One region of the uncultured Thermosynechococcus sp. genome, then DNA from elsewhere that is predicted to be linked to it. Evidence: riboswitches for the same ligand, from Rfam matches in the RefSeq annotation. Region 1 holds a riboswitch; the other holds the start of a gene.

Region 1 (7,227 bases):
AGTACTGTCGCCGCACATAGAGCGCCATCACCAATTCCTCAAGAGCAGCATTCCCTGCCCGCTCACCAATGCCGTTAATCGTACACTCCAGTTGCCGCGCCCCATTTTTCACTGCTTCAAGGAAGTTGGCCACAGCTAAACCCAAGTCGTTGTGACCATGAACAGAGATGACGACGCGATCAATATTGGGCACATTTTCCTTAATCCCTTTGATCAGGGCACCGAATTCCGCAGGGGTGGTGTACCCCACCGTGTCGGGAATATTTACCGTGGTAGCGCCGGCATCAATCACCCGCTCCAGCACTTGGTAGAGAAACTCGGGATCGGTTCGCCCCGCATCCTCAGGGGAGAACTCCACATCATCCACAAAGGACTTGGCATAGGCCACCATTTCGGGGGCAATTTCCAAGACTTCGGCGCGGGTTTTCCGCAGCTTGTACTCTAGGTGGATATCGGAGGTGGCAATAAAGGTGTGAATGCGGGGATAATAGGCAGGCTTCAAGGCCTTGGCGGCGGCTTCAATATCTTGGCGGGTAGCGCGGGCAAGACCGCAGATCACGGGAGAGGTTTCACTGCTACCAACCGTTTCCGCAATCCGCTGTACGGCTTCAAAGTCACCGGGACTAGCAAAGGGGAAGCCCGCCTCAATAATATCCACCCCCAGTCGCGCCAGTTGACGGGCAATCGTGAGTTTTTCATCCACATTCAGGGAGGCACCCGGCGACTGTTCACCGTCCCGCAGTGTGGTATCAAAAATCAACACCCGATCAACGGTCTGGGGAGGATATTTAATACGCATAGACAAGCCCCATTTAAGCTTGAAAAATAGTAGCAATTATTTTAACTCTAACATCTTCACTGGGGAGCGATGCCTAGGGCACTTGCCAAATGCGTTGGTGATAACTGGGCAAATGATCCAAATCTACCGTTGATCCATGGTGATGAGGGTGATCCTCGTGATTATGGCTGTGGGAGTGGTGTTCATGATGAGGGTGGTGGTGATGAGTCTGGCCTGCCACCAAGCGGAATTTACAGGTCTCACAGTTCATGGCCACCTGCCCGGTATGGGTTTCAATTTCCCGCTGTCGTGTTAGGTAAAACAGTTGTGGATGCAAGCCAATTTCCGGTAAGTTCACGTATTCAACATGCGGATAGGCAGCTTGGGCTTCTGCCGTAAGGGTATAAATTTTTTTGACCAGCGCCCCGGTAAACAGGAAGTGGGGCAGGACAATCACCCGCCGCGGTTGATAGAGATTGGCGCGCACAAACCCCACTGGCAGGCGGGGATGGGTAATGCCGATAAAGCACACCTCAACCGTTTTGTAGCCACTGCCTTCCCAAAGCATGCGGGCGAGCTTAAAGACATCGCCATTGGCATCGGGATCACTGGAGCCGCGTCCCACAACGAGAAGAACTGTTTCTTCACGGCCAATGCCTTGGGGGTTAAACTCGGGGGAGTCGAGAAGTTCAAGGCGCGATCGCCAGAGCGTTAGAATTTCCGGGGCAATGCCATAGTGACGGCCATAGTGATAGCGCAACTCAGGAAAAGCACGCCGTGCCCGATCCAACTCATTCGTAACATCAAACTTATTATGGCGAGCGGCAAAGAGCAAAATCGGCAGCACTGATAAATCCGTATGACCTGTGGCAGCGCACTGACTGAGAACTTCAACAATGGAGGGTTCAGTTAACTCCAGAAAACAGGGAAAAACAGGCCGACAGGGATCGAGTTGATAATAGGCTTGGGCAAAGTCTAAAAATGCTTGGCGACCTTCAGGATCGCGGGTTCCATGACCAACCAGTAAAAGAGGTCGAGACTGAGGAAGGGGGGGTAAATCAAGACTAAAACCGAGGGGATTGAGAATTGAATCGTTGAGCGTAACAAGCACCTTAGAAACTCCATGCCCGTGCGACGCAGGCAAATAGAGTGAACCACAGCAAGTAGGCATTCTGGCTGAGGGAAACTTCCCATCACAGCTGCGGCACAGCACCAGACTTGCACTGGATTTTCCCTACAGGCTGCTCTTCACAGTGAACGTCGCCAATTGTAACGAGATTCTCAGACCCCTGTCTATGCCAGGGGTGGGCACCGTAGGATCGAGAACGCCGATGGTTTAGCTATAAATGGCTTGAGTAACGGCCCATGGGTCGAGACGATTTCAACACCGCCTTTGGGGGTAATACAGCCTTGGACGCTGGGCGATTGCTTGACATTCCCCGCTACAAAAGCTTCAACAATGCCGTCAAGGGTATTAAACCGTTGCCGATAGGAGACCCAAGTTTCATTGGGAGCTTGAAAAGCCATCTCCTCTGGGCTGTTTTCAATCCGCTGGAGATGATCGGGCGCGTGCAGGCTGCTGAAGGGTCGCAGTGGCCGTAGGTCGAGAACGGCATTACCTTCTCCAGAAAAGGCCTCATTCAGTTTTATAACTACTTGTTGAAGTTCAGGACATTTTTCTTGGAGGTGGGCGATCGCTCGCACCAATTCCGGTACACTCTGCAGGAAGCCACTGCCAATGGGGTGCAGAATCCCTGCCGCTGCAAACATGTCACATAGATCATGCGAGTACGTGGATTCCGCAACTGGATCAGCGTATAAAGTGAGTGGGTGTAGCCTGAAATCTTGGCCAAGTCCGGTTGGGGAGCACCACCACAATATCGCGCTCAATGCCGGCGGGGCCTTTGGGCAACTCACCGTTCCGTCCCAACACTCCAGAAGGCTCATCTGCAGTTGGCGGAACTCCTCGGCAATTGACACCCATTAATTCCTAACCTATTCCTGCCAGTGTAGAGAGTTCACCACAGTACCCCTCGGATCGTTAGACTTGTCCTTGCAAACTTTCTTTACTGAGCCATCAAATCTTCTTGGTCAACGTAGCGTGCCCCAGCAAAGACCTCACGGGTGGTGCGGCTATACCAATTCCGAAAGGAAGGTCGCTTGAGCAGGGGGCGTGTCCAGTGACTACCGCCCTTGAGGACAAAGTGCTCGCCATCAAAGTAGGGTGCAGAATAGCCACGGTAAGGATAGCTCTGGAACCCCGGATAGGGGGCAAAAGGACTTTGCGTCCACTCCCAAACATAACCCTTATTCAGGAGTCCTTGCTGAGCAGCAATTTCCCATTCTCGTTCACTGGGTAGGCGTTTGCCTCGGAAATGGCCATAGGCTTCTGCTTCGTAGAAACTGAGTCCCCACATAGGCAGGTCTAAGTTCTCAGGGATGGGGTAGAACGGTGAGGTAATTTCCTCTGCTTTGCGCCATTCCCAACCCCTGCTTGACCACCATTCCCGTCGCTGATAACCACCCGCTTCAACAAAGGCGAGAAATTCCCGCCACGTCACCGGTGCTGCATCAATCGTAAAAGGCAGCAGTTCAATACTCTGGATCGGCTGCTCGTTATCAAGGGCTAAGGGGTCTTCACCGCCAACGACATAACTCCCAGCAGGAATCTGTTGAGGTTTCTGTGGGCACGATGGGCTAGGGGGTAAGGTGGTAAAGATCCCCTGCATTGCCAGCACCATTTGCATCGTTTCAGTGTGTTGAGCTTCATGCTGTAAAATCCACCACCAGAGACGAAGTTCCCGTTGCCACTGCTCAGCGGTGAGAGTGTACAGGCGATCGCCCGTGCGTTGGCGAATCTCTGCGAGGTAATTGAGTAATTCATTGTACGGTGGTAAGTATTGTCGTTCCACCTTGGGGCGACCATCAGCGGCATACCAATAGCGATCGCGCTCACAGATGGCCGAACGCTCAGGCAATAGCCAAAAGGCTTCCGTGTAGCCAATGTGCCCTAGATGCCACCCCACAGGACTATAGAGAGGATGGGGCTGAGCACAGAGGACAGCCTCGCTCAGCGGAGCAACTAGCTGAAGGGTAAATTCCCGCTGCTCCTGAAAAGCTTGCCAAAAGACCTCCCGATCACAAGGGTCAAAAGGCACGGTGGTTTCAGAAGGCGTAAATTTCTGGTTCACTGTGCAAACTCGTTAACAGCAGTTGATTTTCGCCTAAAGGATACCACTCCGTTTGAGCATCTATGGGTTCTGAGGTGAGCTGAATCGTTTCGGCATCTTGACTCCAGTAGAGGGTAGGGGGTGGCGTGCCCCAGGCGCAGCGGGTGGCCAAAATATCCTTGCCATCGGTGAGAATCATGGCGGCACTGACACTGATACAAGCAGCCTGCGCCAGGGAAAAAACCGTTTGCAGCGTCTGGCGCAAAACCAGAAGGGGGGACAGGTGGGGATTTAAGCTCAATTCATTGCAAAAGAGGGCAAAGAGGTGCTCAGAATCGGTGGAGCCTTCCACAAGGTTGTAGCAAACATCCGACAGGCGATCGCGCATAGGGCGGTAGAGGGTTTGGCGAAAATTCTCGATAAAGCCATTATGCACCCCCAGCCAGCGTCCCCAGCGAAAGGGCTGTGTATTTGTCATCTGCACCGGTTGCCCACGGGTAGCGCTGCGGACATTGGCCAGAAAACAGCTTGATTCAATATAGCGGCTTAAATACTCGGTAAAATTGACATCATGCCACATGGGTAGTGCTTGCCGATAGAGAAAGGGGGGCACCTCTTGGCTGCTGGCATACCAGCCAACCCCAAAACCATCGGCATTCAAGAGTCCTGCCGTCATTTCACGGGGTTGGTAACTTTGCACCAACAGGGAATGGGGAGCCTCCACCAGAGCATAGGCAAGAGACGTTTTGCGCCCCATATAGGCATAGAGACGACACATAGATTAACATGTAAAGTTGGTAAGAATAGCCTACCGTTGATTCTAACTTTCAGCAAAGGATTTTGCTGGGGGCTATATCCAGTTTGAGGGCTGGCAGGAAAGCTGGCTAAGGTGTAGAGAAAAAAGGTTATTTGCATCAATGAACCCGACGGATTCCCTAGAGGATGATTTTCCCGACGTAGAAGCCATCGTGCCTCCTGAGCAGTCCCAAGCCGTGGGGCGATCGCAAATCCAACGCACCTTAGTCATTACCGAAACAGCCTTCCTTGCCAGTACCGCTGCTCTGCTATGGGTGATTAACTTTTATTTGCCCCTGGGGCCAGTCTTACGCCTGTTTTTTCCCATTCCCATTGCCTTGGTTTATTTACGCTGGAACCGCCGCGCAGCTTGGATGGCCGCCATTGTCAGTGCACTGCTCCTTTCTGTTTTGATGGGGCCACCCCGTAGTTTGCAATTTCTATTGCCCCACGGCATAATGGGAGTCATTTTTGGCGGCTGTTGGGCAAAAAAAGAGGGCTGGGGACGTTCCATCCTCGGTGGTGCAGTGATTGGCACCGCAGGATTTTTCTTTCAAATCAGTCTTGTGTCCATTCTGCTGGGGGAAAACCTCTGGATTTACTTCAATCAGCAGGTCACGAATTTCATTGATTGGGTGCTGGTCAATCTGAATTTGCTGCTGGAACCAACGGTGACCGCTGTCCAATTGGTAGCACTGCTGCTGGTCTTTTTTCAGTCCACAGTTTATGCCTTAGTGGTTCATATCTTGGCATGGACACTCCTAGAGCGGCTGGGTAATCCGATTCCCGATCCACCCCCTTGGCTGCGCACGATCCTTGAAGACCCCCGCTAGAGCCTTTCGAGAGAGCGGCGCTGATATAGGACTTGGGGAGTGGCACTGCCTGTACAAAACAGCACGGTTTTCAACTCCTCAAGAATCAAGTCAATGCATCGGGCGAGTGCTTCTTCTGATTCGTGGGCTGCTTGCAAAAAGGGTCGCGCTAACCCTGCAAGCCCTGCCCCAAGGGCGATCGCCTTCGCCACGTCAATGCCATTTTTTAGTCCGCCGGAGGCAATCAAGGGGATATTTGGCAGGGCGGTATGAATTTGCTCAAGGCACTGGGTGGTAGGAATGCCCCATTCGGCAAAGGCGGCTCCGAGGGATTGCTGCCGCGCATCTTGGGCACGCGCCGCTTCCACTTTTGCCCAGGAGGTTCCCCCCGCCCCCGCCACATCAATGGCCGCCACCCCCACCTCCACGAGTTGCTTGGCCACCTCTGCACTGATACCATTGCCCACTTCCTTGACAATCACAGGCACGGGGAGAGCACGACACAGAACGCCAATTTTGGTCAAGAGTCCCTTGAAGTTGCGATCGCCCCCTGTTTGGACGGCCTCTTGCAGGGGATTGAGGTGCAAAATCAGGGCATTGGCCTCAAGGAGATCAACAATTTTTTGGCACTCCCCAATGCCACAGCCATAGTTCAACTGCACCGCACCCAGGTTGGCCAACAGGGGGATCGTGGGTGCCTCCTTGCGAATGGCAAACGTTGTCATCACCTCTGGATGCTCCAGCAAGACCCGTTGGGAACCCACGCCCATGGCGATTCCTTTTTCTTGGGCTACCCGTGCTAAACGGCGATTGATTTCTCCCGCTTGGGGCGTCCCGCCGGTCATGGAGGAAATCAGCAGGGGGGCTGCCAGCCGCCAGCCGAGAAACTCCACCCCTAGATCAATCTCGGCAAAGTCCAGTTCGGGTAGGGCGCAATGCCGAAAGCGATACTTTTCAAAACCCGCCGTGATTTCCCTGTAGTCCACCTCACCCCGAATACAAAGCTCAAGGTGCTCGGCCTTGCGCTGCTCAATGGGACTGCTCACCGCTCAGATTCCTCAGTGGAAATGCACCAACATTATAGGGGTAAACCCCATTGATCCCCTGCCGCAAAAGGCCAGAGCCTACGCCTAACGGCGAAAGGGAGAGTTCAGCAAAGCGGTGGTCAACAATTTCAAGCCATTGGCTGCAGCATCGCGGTAGCGGGAATGGCCGCAGAGGATTTGCCACATGCGCTGGCGAGTACTGGGGCGCTTAACGGCCACCTGATAGGCAAGCTCTGGCCAGCGGTAAAAGAGGTTCCCCAACCGCCTCGCCCAAGCCATATCAATTCCCCATTCCTGATGCACTTGACGTGAGTAGTTGGCCAGGGCAGTGGGATCTCCCCCCAGGGCGCGGTCAATAGCCTGAGCCGCCAGCATCCCTGTAAGCAGAGAAGGGCGAATTCCCTCGCCGGTAAAGGGATCGACAATAGCGGCTGCTTCGCCCGCTAAGAGGGCATTTTGGCTGTGGAGAGGGTGATACCCTTGCCAGCAGAGGAGAGGGTGGCCGTAATGCTTTACAGATTGCAAATCCACGCCAAAATGGTGTGCATATTGGGCGCAAATGCCCCTGAAGTCTTGGGGCTTGCCACCGATAAAGGCCCCTGCACCGATGGAATAGCCGTCGGCTT
Region 2 (7,227 bases), on a different contig from region 1:
CGGGGAATCTGGCTTTTCTTGAGCGTTTGGGGGGGAATCCTCAGTGGTCTTTGGGCATTTTTGATGGCCCGCTATGGTGGGCGGCAATCCACGCTTCAGCAACTCCTGTGGGGGGTAACGCTCTGGTGTGCCCTCGAAGCCCTCTGGAGCTATTCGCCCCTGTGGTGGATTAGTTTATCCTTGACCCAAAGTCCAAGGGGACTAATGCAACTGGGTCGGCTTGGCGGACCCACCACAATTACAGCGGTGATCATGACCGTGAATGGCTTGGTCACCCTCAGTCTGCAGCGGCAAGTAGGAGCAAGGGTCTGGCTTGCGATTACGCTTGCGGGGGCGATCGGCCTCAATAGTGTCCTAGGCGCTAGGGTCATTGCAGATCAAGGGGAACCGCTGCGGGTGGGTCTGATCCAAGGCAACATCCCGACCCGACAAAAGCTCACGCCAGAGGGTATCCGCCGTGCTTGGCAGGACTATGTCCGTGGCTATCGCCAACTGGTAACTTTGGGAGTGGATGCCGTTTTAACCCCTGAGGGAGCACTGCCAATTCTCTGGCGCCCCCGGCAAATGAATCCCCTCACTGGCGCAGTGCGGGAGGCAGGGGTGCCCCTGTGGTTGGGGACGTTTATGGAGACAGCGGGGGGACATCAACAGGTGCTTTTAACGCTCGATAGCAACGGTGAGATTTACAGTCGCTATAGCAAAGTTAACCTTGTCCTGTTAGGGGAATACATTCCCGATTGGCTCTCAGGGGTGGTGCAGCGGTTGTCCACGTTGCGATCGCGCCTGTTGCCGGGGAACCCTGAGCAAGTGTTTGCCACCCCTTGGGGCAAGGCCGTTGTCCTGATTTGCTTTGAATCCGCCTTTTCCCACCGCAGTCGCCGGCAACTAGTTCACGGCGGACAGTTTATCCTCAGTTTGGCCAACAATGACCCCTACCGCCGTCAACTCATGAGTCAACACCATGGCCACGATGTATTGCGCGCCGTGGAGGGCGATCGCTGGCTAGTCCGTGCCACCAATACCGGCCTTTCTGCGGTGATTGCACCGACGGGGGAGACCGTTTGGCTCTCAGATACCGATGAATTTGTGATTCATGCAGCAAGAATTTTCCGTCGCCAGACCCAAACTCTCTACACCCGCTATGGGGATTGGTTGCTTCCCCTCCTACTGGGGATGCTCAGTGTATCTGTTCTTCGACAACGAGCGTGGCACTCACCCACTCCCCGCGATCGCCATAGGTACGAATGAGGCGCTGCCGCTGCCCCTGCGCCCACAACCAGCCTACCTCCACAAAGAAGGACTGACGAAAGGAGACTTGCAGCGGGGTTAGGCTAGAGGTGCCATCGGGTAGCAACACAAGCTGCTTGGGTTGATCCGTCTCCTTAAAGAGAAGGCGTGAGCCGGCAATTGTGGCGGTTGTTTCCACCCGATTGTCGGGGGTTTGCAGCACTTGGTGGAGACAGTCCCCTTCGCGCCAGAGGGTAAGATGGGTGGCAGTTTCCGTGGGCGATCGCCAGTCGGCATAGACGGTGTAGGCCGTACCGCGCCATTCGCCTAGGAGTTGATCCACGGTTAAAGGGGGACGTTCAACGGCATTACTGTGGGCACGAAACTCGCGAATCAGGGTCATGGATTGCAGGTGCTGATTTTTGTCAAAGAGTTGGACAAACCGCAGTCGGCGATCGCCCATCACAAATCCATATTCGGCCCCAAACTCCGCAAAGGGCGCCACCTGTAACGACCCCTTAGAAAAGGCGCCCGTGGGAAAAAAGACATTTTGGCGGCCAATCGTGGCATACTCCTGCACCGTTTCACTGGTGGGGGGCTGATCGAGGCCATTGCCAAAGCGTCGCAGTTCAAACCGCACCCGCTGCCCGTCCGCTGTATCGGCAAGGATCAAAATTGACGGCACCGAGGTTCCCACTTCTCCCGTAGGGCTGACAGCCGTAAACGAGCCATGCCACTCCCCAAGGTTTTTGCGAAAGTTTTCCCAGTTGGTTGTCATTGTTCCCCTTGCTCGGCAATCCCCTTCCCATCCTATAGAAAAAAGAGAATCCCGCGCTGAGAATTTGCCAACAGCTAGTGAACCCGCGATCGCCTACACTCAGAAAAGACTTTGATAGGATGGGGAATGTCAGGGCGCTGACGAACGATTGACATTGGGAGACCCGTGCATGACCACCGACCTCTTTGACTCAGGGGCTGGTCGCATTTTAATTGTCGATGATACCCCCGAAAATGTGGAAGTTTTAACCACACTGCTCCAACTTGAGGGCTACGATGTGCGCGGTGCCATCAGTGGCCAAATGGCACTTATGGGCATTGAGGCCGAACCGCCAGATGTAATCCTGCTGGACATCATGATGCCCGATATGAATGGCTACGAGGTCTGTCAAACCCTCAAGGCGAATCCCAAGACCAAGCATATCCCCATTATCTTCATTAGTGCCCTCGATGACGTGTTTGACAAAGTCAAGGCCTTTGAGATGGGTGCCGCCGACTACATCACCAAACCTTTTCAGCAGGCAGAAGTGCTCGCACGGGTAAAAAACCAGTTGACGATTGCCCTCCTGCAGCGGAAGCTACGGCAAAAGAATGCCCTGTTACAAAAGCAAAACCAACAGTTGCAGGAAATTGCTGAAGAGCGGCGGGACTTGGTCTCCTCATTGCAAGCTGCTCAAGAGCAGTATCGGCAGATGTTTGACGAAGCCGTGGTTGGGATTTACCAAAGTTCCCCGGAGGGGGTTTACTTCAAAGTCAACAATGCCTTGGCGCGTATCTATGGCTATGCCGATGCTGAAGACTGGCTAGCAGATATTGAACACCACAACAAACGTCCCTATGTTGACGACAGCTCTTGGGTAAAATTCCAACAGCAAATTCAATCCCACGGCGTTGTGCGCAACTTGGTCTCCAAAGTGTATCGTGCTGATCAAACAATCACCACGATTTGTGAATGCGCCCGCCCTGTCAAAAGTGAGGACGGTCAACTTTTATACTACGAAGGGTTTGTCTTTGAACTGCCCACCCGTAATCCATGAAACAAACGTTGACCGCCCTGTTGGGGGAGGCAGCGGTTCACTCCCTCGCGGAATTGGGCGATCGCGCCCCCCACTTGCGCCCCTATCTCCCTGAGCGTGCCCTGCTGGTGACTCCGCCCACCCCTGCAGAGGGGGCAGCCGTGGTTGCCTGTGCGCAGCGCGAAGGCTGGCGGGTATTGCCCATTGGCGCAGGCACCAAACTCAACTGGCTGGGGAACACCCCGAAGGCGGATATTTTTCTGCGCACCACCGCATGGCACAAGCTCATAGATCATGCGGCAGCGGATATGACCGTCACCACCCAAGTGGGCATTCCCTTTCAACAACTCCAGCAGCACCTAGCAGCAGCGGGGCAGTGGATTGCAGCAGACCCCCTCTTTCGGGAAACGGCCACCCTTGGTGGCTGCTTGGCAACCCAAAGTAATGGTACGTTGCGGCAGCGGTATGGGTCATGGCGCGATCAACTCTTGGGGGTCAAGTTCATTCGCAGTGATGGCCAAATCGTTAAAGCCGGGGGGCGCGTGGTTAAAAATGTTGCCGGCTATGACCTGATGAAACTGCTCATTGGCAGTTATGGCACGCTGGGCATTCTAACGGAAGTGACACTGCGGGTGTATCCGCTACCCGATGCAGTGCAAATTTGGCAGCTCCAGGGAGAGACCACTGCCCTAGGGGGCGGCCTAGCGGCAATTTTAAGCAGTTCCCTTGCCCCTGCCCGCTGTGTCCTGCGCCTTGAACCCACGGGAAGACTTTTACTGGAATTGGAGTTTCACACCCTACGGGAAGTGCTTGCCCTGGGCATGTTGGGCGATCGCCTAAGTGAAATTGCGCGGACCCACAACCTCCGCCTTGAATCCCAAAGCCCGTCGGGGATTGTCCTCAACCCTACCCCTGAACAAGTCATTCTTAAGATTGGCGTACCCCTTAAGGAGATGTTGCCCACGCTCAACCAATTGCACCGGTTGGCAACAGAATTGACCTGTGGGTGTCGGGGTGAAATGAGCGCAGGCGTCGGCTATGTCTATCTTCAGGGGAAAGAGGAACACCTGCGCCAATTAATTCTGCGGCTGCGCCAAAGGATTCCCCAAGGCTATGTCACCGTCCTGGGGGCACCCCTGAGCCTCAAGCAGCAACTGGACGCCTGGGACTATCGCGGCAATGCCTTCAAATTAATGCGGTTGCTCAAGCAACAGTTGGATGCAACGGGCGTCTTCGACACTGGTATTTTTGTCGGCAACTTGTAGAAAGGTTTCCCGACTGATTTCAAAGGGTAGCTGCCCGCCTTAGGGAAAAACTGGAGCCGCGGGGGTATTCCTTGAAGATGGCCAGTGGTACCTGTAAGGCCCGGTCAATGGAGTTCCCCTTGCACCATTGGGACAGGTGGGTCGTGTGCTACACTCTATCTAATTCTGGTTTTGTCGGGGAGCAGCCGACAAACGCAAGGGGGAAAGTTCGGTGCAAATCCGACGCTGTCCCGCAACTGTGATGAAGAGGCTCCTCTTCTCAGTCAGGATGCCCGCCAGAAGGTGATAGTCCACCTTTTACTTCATCTGCGAGGTACGGATGAATAGCAATTTTCCGGTGTATCTATACTCTCTCGGCCAGAGCATTGATTTGTCAGGGCACAGGGCAAGGGCGATCGCACCCCCTCATCTCCAAGGAATTTTGTAAAACCCTCTAGAGAACTCTAGCCCCAGTTTCCCCAATGGCGTGAGCCATTCCGAGGGAAGCACAGTCTTTGGTTTCCGAATATTTCCTAGCCGTCTTGCCCTAGACGGCAGCACCCCATTTGAGCAATTGAGAGCCATTCCTAGAAGACCACAAGAGGACAACAATCTATGAGCAAGCCCCTATCTGCACCAACAGTCTGCCTATCTGTGCCAACGGCAACGGTTGGCTTTCCCCGCATTGGCCGTAACCGCGAACTGAAAAAAGCCCTAGAGGCCTACTGGCAGGGTCAGTTAGAGATAGATAGGCTGCAACAAACCGCAGAGATGATTGCCCAGGAAAACTGGAACACTCAACGGGCGGCGGGCATTGACTACATTGGCGTTGGGGACATGAGCCTCTACGACCCAATGCTGGACTGGAGTCTGCGGCTGGGCATTGTGCCGGAGCGCTTTGCCGCCTTGAGTGGCTGGGAGCGCTACTTTGCCATGGCACGCGGTTACGAGGGAATACCGGCTCTGGAGATGACAAAGTGGTTTGATACCAACTACCACTACTTGGTGCCTGAGGTGGGCGATCGCTGGCAAGAGCCAGATTTTAGCGATTTTGTTGCCACAGTGCAGCAGGCGCAGCAGTTGTTGGGGGATTCGGCTCGCCCCATTGTCATTGGCCCGGTCACTTTTCTGCGCCTAAGTCGCCTATCCATCCCCCTAGAGCAGGCGGCAGCCCAGTTGGGCGATCGCTACCAAGCTCTTCTAGAAACCCTGCAATCCTTAGGTGTGAAGGGAGTTCAATTCCATGAGCCAGCGCTGGTTCTTAGCGACGCGGTGAATTTTCAATCCCTCTATGAACGTCTGTATCAGCAATTGAGTGCCGTGGGTCTGCCCCTGCATCTGGTGACCTACTTCGATGACCTCGGCGCCGCCTATCCCTGGGCAGTGCGCTTGCCTGTAGCCAGTCTGAGCTTAGACTTTACCCGTGGCACCAATTTAGCCCTGCTACAGCAGCACGGCTTTCCGCCGGACAAAACCCTCGGCGTAGGCATAGTGGATGCCCGCAATGTCTGGGCTTTGCAGCCCCAGTCGGTTTTGACCACCCTAGAGGCTATTCTCCAAGTCACCTCACAAATCCAATTACAGCCCTCCGCCTCCCTCCAATTTGTCCCCTACGACGTCCGCCGAGAAACCAAGCTAGCCGCCCCCCTGCGCCGGGTGCTCAGTTTTGCCGAGCAAAAACTCGAGGAGGTGCGCTTGCTGGCGGATTATCTAAAAGGACAAGCCGGTGCTGTTGACGCTCTCCAGCAACGGGCAAGCCAATGGACTGCATTCTCCGCTTTTAGCCCCGCCAACTCCACGGTTCAAAGCCAGCTCAAGGCACTCACCGCCAAGGATTTTGAGCGCTCTTTGCCCTATGAAGAACGGCGAAAACAACAAATTCAACTGCCCCTGCTGCCCACCACAACAATTGGGTCTTTTCCCCAGACGGCGGAGGTGCGCCAACTGCGGGTTAAACTCAAGCGGGGAGAAATTTCCCAAGCGGCCTATGAGGCAGCCATTGACGCCGAGATTGCCAAATGTATTCGCCTTCAGGAGGAGGCTAACCTTGATGTCCTTGTCCACGGCGAATTTGAGCGCACCGACATGGTGGAATTCTTTGCCCAGCAGTTAAGCGGCTTTGCTTTGACGGAGCACGGCTGGGTGCAAAGCTACGGCAGTCGCTGTGTGCGCCCCCCCATTATCTACGGCGACATCTTCCGTCCTCAACCCATGACGCTGCGGGAATTCAAAGTAGCCCAGTCCCTCACGGGCAAGCCGGTCAAGGGGATGCTCACAGGCCCAGTGACCATGCTCAACTGGTCATTCCCCCGCTGTGATCTGCCCCGCCAAGAGCAAGCCTTTCAGATTGCCCTAGCTTTGCGCCAAGAAGTTGCAGATTTAGAGGCAGCCGGCGCCAAAATCATCCAGATTGACGAGCCGGCCCTGCGAGAAGGCCTCCCCCTCAAGACTGAACGTTGGTCAGACTATCTCAGTTGGGCAGTGGATGCCTTTCGCTTGGCGGCAGGAGGTGCGCAGCCGCAGACCCAAATCCACACCCACATGTGCTACTCGGAATTTGGAGACATTATCGAACACATTGAGCGTCTAGATGCCGATGTCCTCTCAATTGAGAATAGCCGCAGTAACAACGAAACCCTCTTTGAAATTACCGATGCGGGCTATCGCCACCAAGTGGGGAACGGTGTCTATGACGTTCACAGTCCCGCTGTACCCACTGTGGAGCAAGTCGTCCGCCAGCTCAAAACTGCTTTAGAACATCTGCCGGCGGCGCAAATTTGGGTCAACCCCGACTGTGGCCTGAAAACGCGCCGCTGGGAAGAAGTCATCCCTGCTTTGAAAAATATGGTGGCTGCTTCCTTGCAACTGCGAACTGAATTGCAAAACTCAGTGTCCCGTGAGTAACCTTTGACATCCTCCCCGGCCTGTTAGCTTGCTCTCGCGCAGTGGTACGGCGAGGCTTG

Evidence for each region. Region 1 has a riboswitch for cobalamin ahead of Q0711_RS09265 (sirohydrochlorin chelatase). Riboswitches for the same ligand answer to the same signal wherever they lie in the genome.
Region 2: it holds a riboswitch for cobalamin, as region 1 does, so the genes downstream of both, metE (5-methyltetrahydropteroyltriglutamate--homocysteine S-methyltransferase) here and Q0711_RS09265 (sirohydrochlorin chelatase) in region 1, are expected to answer to the same signal.

What each region holds. Positions count from the first base shown of each region.
Region 1 covers NZ_CALGOG010000074.1:4,429-11,655, forward strand. The annotation lists gene Q0711_RS09260 (2-isopropylmalate synthase) at 1-799, opposite strand, end outside; gene Q0711_RS09265 (sirohydrochlorin chelatase) at 873-1,889, opposite strand; cobalamin riboswitch at 1,923-2,064, opposite strand; gene Q0711_RS09270 (hypothetical protein) at 2,072-2,548, opposite strand; gene Q0711_RS09275 (SUMF1/EgtB/PvdO family nonheme iron enzyme) at 2,845-3,969, opposite strand; gene egtC (ergothioneine biosynthesis protein EgtC) at 3,944-4,726, opposite strand; gene Q0711_RS09285 (DUF2232 domain-containing protein) at 4,866-5,576, shown strand; gene fni (type 2 isopentenyl-diphosphate Delta-isomerase) at 5,573-6,601, opposite strand; gene Q0711_RS09295 (geranylgeranyl reductase family protein) at 6,686-7,227, opposite strand, start outside.
Region 2 covers NZ_CALGOG010000030.1:35,084-42,310, forward strand. The annotation lists gene lnt (apolipoprotein N-acyltransferase) at 1-1,248, shown strand, start outside; gene Q0711_RS04145 (DUF3598 family protein) at 1,178-2,005, opposite strand; gene Q0711_RS04150 (response regulator) at 2,175-3,041, shown strand; gene Q0711_RS04155 (FAD-binding oxidoreductase) at 3,038-4,285, shown strand; cobalamin riboswitch at 4,435-4,580, shown strand; gene metE (5-methyltetrahydropteroyltriglutamate--homocysteine S-methyltransferase) at 4,880-7,168, shown strand.